Regions from separate parts of the Gudongella oleilytica genome, predicted to be linked through region 2. Evidence: predicted binding sites of a transcription regulator. Region 2 holds the regulator's gene; the other holds the start of a gene.
What was found. Region 2 encodes HrcA, which represses chaperone genes, less so after heat shock. Its sites were predicted from a motif close to ATTAGCACTCNATANTATNGAGTGCTAAT; they were not measured.

Region 1: a site for HrcA is predicted at 1,256-1,284, ahead of EC328_RS02415 (co-chaperone GroES). Genes of this name have one in related genera too.

Annotation. Positions count from the first base shown of each region.
Region 1 covers NZ_CP035130.1:536,812-539,225, forward strand. Annotated here, with positions in the region: gene EC328_RS02405 (DUF3160 domain-containing protein) at 1-285, shown strand, start outside; gene EC328_RS02410 (DUF554 domain-containing protein) at 424-1,107, shown strand; gene EC328_RS02415 (co-chaperone GroES) at 1,316-1,597, shown strand; gene groL (chaperonin GroEL) at 1,768-2,414, shown strand, end outside.
Region 2 covers NZ_CP035130.1:1,382,305-1,384,718, reverse strand. Annotated here, with positions in the region: gene hemW (radical SAM family heme chaperone HemW) at 1-432, shown strand, start outside; gene hrcA (heat-inducible transcriptional repressor HrcA) at 542-1,591, shown strand; gene grpE (nucleotide exchange factor GrpE) at 1,597-2,184, shown strand; gene dnaK (molecular chaperone DnaK) at 2,200-2,414, shown strand, end outside.

The DNA of each region.
Region 1 (2,414 bases), 850 kb from region 2:
ATTACCTCTGAAGCTGATAAAAATATGGCAGTGATAGCTGATTACCATACAGTTGGACGTGACGGGATAATGCACTCAGGTGTAGGGCCGGCTTATGAGATATACGTAGCAGTCCCAATAAAGGGTCAGGTTTATCTTACAAGGGGAGCAGTATTCAGCTTCCACGAATTTATGCATCCAACAAGACTTACTGATGAGGACTGGCAGGCTATGCTTAAGGATGGCACAAATCCACCTATGCCCGATTGGACTAATAGCTTTATAGTACCTCTCGGCAGTGAATAGTTTATAGTGTATAGAGAACAGGTGAATTTAAAAACTATTCACTTTTCACTCTTACTTATTCACTGATTTCTCTGGCACATCGAAGCATTTTACTGTATCATTGTATTAATAAACTATTAAGAATGGACAGGTGATAGAATGCTTGGTGCGGTTGCTAACAGCCTCGGTATATTATTCGGGGCACTGATAGGGTTGGTTTTGAAGAAGGGGATCAAGGAGTGCTACACAAATACTATAATGGATGGAATATCAATTGCAGTTATAGTACTGGGTCTTATGAGTGCAATTGAGATGCAGAACGTGATACTTGTGCTCGCAAGTCTTGTCATTGGGACTATTATTGGAGAATGGCTGAATATAGATTCCGGACTTGAAAATCTGGGGAAAAATCTGGAAAAAAGATTTGGTCAAAAGGATTCTACTTTCTCAAAGGGATTTGTTACTGCATCCCTTATGTATTGTATTGGTGCAATGGCGATACTGGGAGCTGTTGAATCCGGTTTGACCGGAAATCATGAGACTCTATTCGCAAAAGCAGTACTGGACTTCATAGTCTCAATAATACTTGCATCAACCATGGGGATAGGAGTTGCATTTGCTGCAATACCTGTATTGCTGTACGAAGGAGGAATAACTCTTTTGGCAGGAGGAGTAAAGAATTTTATGACGCCTGAGGTGATAAACGAAATGTCTGCAGTTGGAGGCATCCTTATAATGGCAATAGGGGTCAATGCACTGGGCCTTAAGAAGATCAAACTGGCCAACATGCTGCCTGCAGTATTTATACCAATTATTTACTATCTGGTAGCAGGTTTGTTTTAAAAATCGAGATATTGGAAGAAAAATCGAGTATTATACAGAAATAAGAAAATTAACCGAGATATTTTCAAAGATTAAAGCTAATCAAGTTTTTTTAGTAAAAAAATATACTTGATTAGCTTTATATTTTCGAGTATTATTATAGGTAGATGTTAGCACTCGATTTAAGTGAGTGCTAACAATAAAAAGATAGCGATAAGGAGGAATATTGATGAATCTAAGACCTTTAGGAGACAGAATCATAATCAAAAAGGTAGAGGCAGAAGAAAAGACCAAGAGCGGCATCGTACTTCCCTCGACAGCAAAGGAACAGCCATTGATGGCTGAAATAGTGGCAATTGGGGATGAGATCCTTAACGATGAGAAGAAGAAAGAGCAGGTTAAGGTTGGAGACAAGGTTATATTCTCAAAATATGCCGGAACTGAGGTCAAGGTAGACGGAGTAGAGCTTACTATTCTTAAATTGGTGGATATCCTTGCGGTAGTTGAGTAAACCAATTCACAATTTAAAATTTACATTTCACAACTAAGAAGAAATACTAAATGAACAATGAACAATGAAATTGAGTATGTTATCCCGAGCATTGTCGAAGGATCCCGAATTAAATTGGAAGGGTATGCATTGTCAATTGTCGATTATCATTAAAAGGAGAGTGTATTTATATGGCGAAAGAGATAAAATTCGGTGAAGACGCGCGCCGTTCAATGGAAAAAGGAATCAATAAGCTGGCAGATACAGTAAAGGTAACTCTTGGGCCCAAGGGAAGAAACGTAGTCCTTGAGAAGAAATTCGGTTCACCGATGATAACTAATGACGGTGTAACAATTGCAAGAGAGATAGAGCTCGAGGATAAATATGAGAACATGGGAGCTCAACTCGTTAAAGAGGTAGCAACAAAGACTAACGACGTGGCAGGAGACGGAACTACTACGGCAACTATTCTTGCTCAGGCAATCATAAGAGAAGGACTTAAGAACGTTGCAGCAGGGGCTAATCCTATGGTACTTCAAAAGGGAATCAAGAAAGCAGTGGATGAAGCCGTTGAAGGAATCAAGGCTGCTTCCGTACCTGTCGCATCAAAGGAAGCTGTAGCTCAGGTAGCATCCATCTCGGCTGGCGATGAAGAGATCGGTCACCTTATTGCAGCTGCAATGGAGAAGGTTGGAAACGACGGAGTAATTACTGTTGAGGAATCCAAGTCAATGGGTACAACACTTGAGGTCGTTGAGGGGATGCAGTTTGACAGAGGATACGTTTCAGCTTACATGGTAACCGACACTGAGAAAATGGTAGCTGAATATGAAAATCC
Region 2 (2,414 bases):
TACGAGATATCGAATCTCTCAAGGGAAGGAATGGAGTGCAGGCATAATATCGGTTACTGGAGGCTTAAGCCCTACATCGGAGCAGGATTGTCAGCCCATTCAAACATAGGGTCAAAGAGATTTTGGAACACTTCGAGCTTTGCAGAGTACTTTAAAAAGATTGAAGGGTGTGAAATGCCTGTGGAGGACGAGGAAAACCTTGATTCTGAAACAAGAGCTTCAGAGTACATAATCCTGGGGCTTAGAATGAATGAGGGAATTGATTATGTTGAGTTCGAGAATAGATTTGGCTTTGATGCGAAGAAAAGATTCGGGGCAGTTATAGATAAGCATAGGAGAGGAGGACTTCTGACCAAATCCAATACACATCTAAGACTTACCAAAAGGGGGATGGACCTTAGTAATATTGTGGAAATCGATTTTCTGCCATAGGACAAAAAGTATTGACAAAGCCGTGCAGGGATGATAATTTATTAATAGGATTAGCACTCTACATCTATGAGTGCTAACAATCATCCAAGTAAAGCAAGGGGTGGGATATATGTTGGATGAACGAAAATTTAAAGTACTTTACGCAATAATTGACAGCTATATTTCATCAGCTGAGCCAATAGGCTCCAGGACGATTTCCAAATACTATGATTTGGGGGTAAGCCCGGCAACCATCAGAAATGAAATGAGCGACCTTGAAGAACTCGGATTTCTTAATAAAACTCATACATCTTCCGGAAGAGTTCCTTCTGATAAGGCATATAGACTGTATGTTGATTCCCTTATCCGACAAAATGACGTTGACCTTGATAAGAAATGGAAGACAGAAATCAGGAAAGCCCTGGTAAAGGAAAGCAAAGAGATGGATCAATTGATCCAGAATGCTGCCAGAATTTTGTCAAGAATCACAAGATATACATCTTTGGCCATATCTCCACAGCTAAAAGAAACCAAAATAAAGCACATCCAGCTATTGCCAATCGGTGAAACTCAAATCCTGTTGATACTGGTGAACGAGTCGGGAGTAGTCAAAAATGCAGTTTTTAAACTCACCAAGAGTATCCCGGAACATCAAATATCTGAAATCTCAAATATCCTCAATGACAGGCTTAAGAACAGGACATTCCATGCAATAAACAGAGAACTTGCAATTGAAATATTCGATGAGTTTAGACAATACAAGGAGGAGCTTCAGAGGTTGCTGCCGTTCATTGGCAAATCAGTTGATCACATAGAGACCACCGATCTATATGCAGATGGTCTGACTCAACTGTTGAACTATCCTGAGTACAAGGATATAGATAAAGTAAGGTCGATTATTTCAACAATCGAGGATAAGGATAAGCTTATTGAGATTATGGCCGAGAGTGCTTTATCCAGCGACATAGATGTGAGAATAGGGCAAGAAAATGTATATGCTCCACTCAAGGATTGCAGCATAATAACTACGACTTATAAGCTTAATGGCGAAACAATCGGGAGAATCGGAATAATAGGTCCTACACGGATGGATTATGCTAAGCTGATTGCTACACTTAAGATATTCTCAGATAATATTTCTGAGATTTTAAACAATCACAACACAACAGGCAAGAGGTGATATAGATGACGGATAAAGAGTTTGAAACTAATGAAACAGAGCTATCCAATGAGGAAAATACCAATGAGGGAAATACCGATGAGGAAAAAGCCGATGAGGAAAAAGCCGAATATACTGAAGAAATGGGGGAGGAAGTGAAAAAGAAAGACTTTGAAGCGCTTCTCGAGATAAAGGAAAACGAGATTGCCGACCTGGAAAATAAGCTTGCCAGACTTCAAGCTGATTTTCAAAACTATAAGAAAAGGTCAGACAGGGAAAGAGAACAGTCTGTAAGCTATGGAGTGGAAGCGGTCATATTAGATTTACTTCCGGTAGTTGATAACTTTCAAAGGGCAATTTTAACCTGTGAAGATAAAACCAACGGATTCTATCAGGGAGTCGAAATGATAGAAAAGCAGCTCCTGGATTTGCTCTCAAGCAATTCCGTACAGGAGATCCCTGCGCTTGGTGAAAAGTTTGACCCGAATCTTCACCATGCGGTCTCAGTTGTGGAATCTGACATTGATTCCGAAACAGTGATTGAGGTACTTCAGAAGGGCTATATTTTTAAGGACAAGGTAATCAGACCAGCGATGGTAATCGTATCTAAATAATAAGGAGGAAATAAAATGGGAAAAATAATAGGAATCGACTTAGGTACCACCAACTCAGCAGTTGCCGTTATGGAGGGTGGAGAGGCAATAATAATTCCTAATATAGAGGGTAACAGAACAACGCCTTCCATAGTTGCTTTCACAAAAGATGGGGAAAGATTGGTAGGTGAAACTGCCAAGAGACAAGCAATCACTAATCCTGAAAGAACGATCCAATCGATCAAAAGACA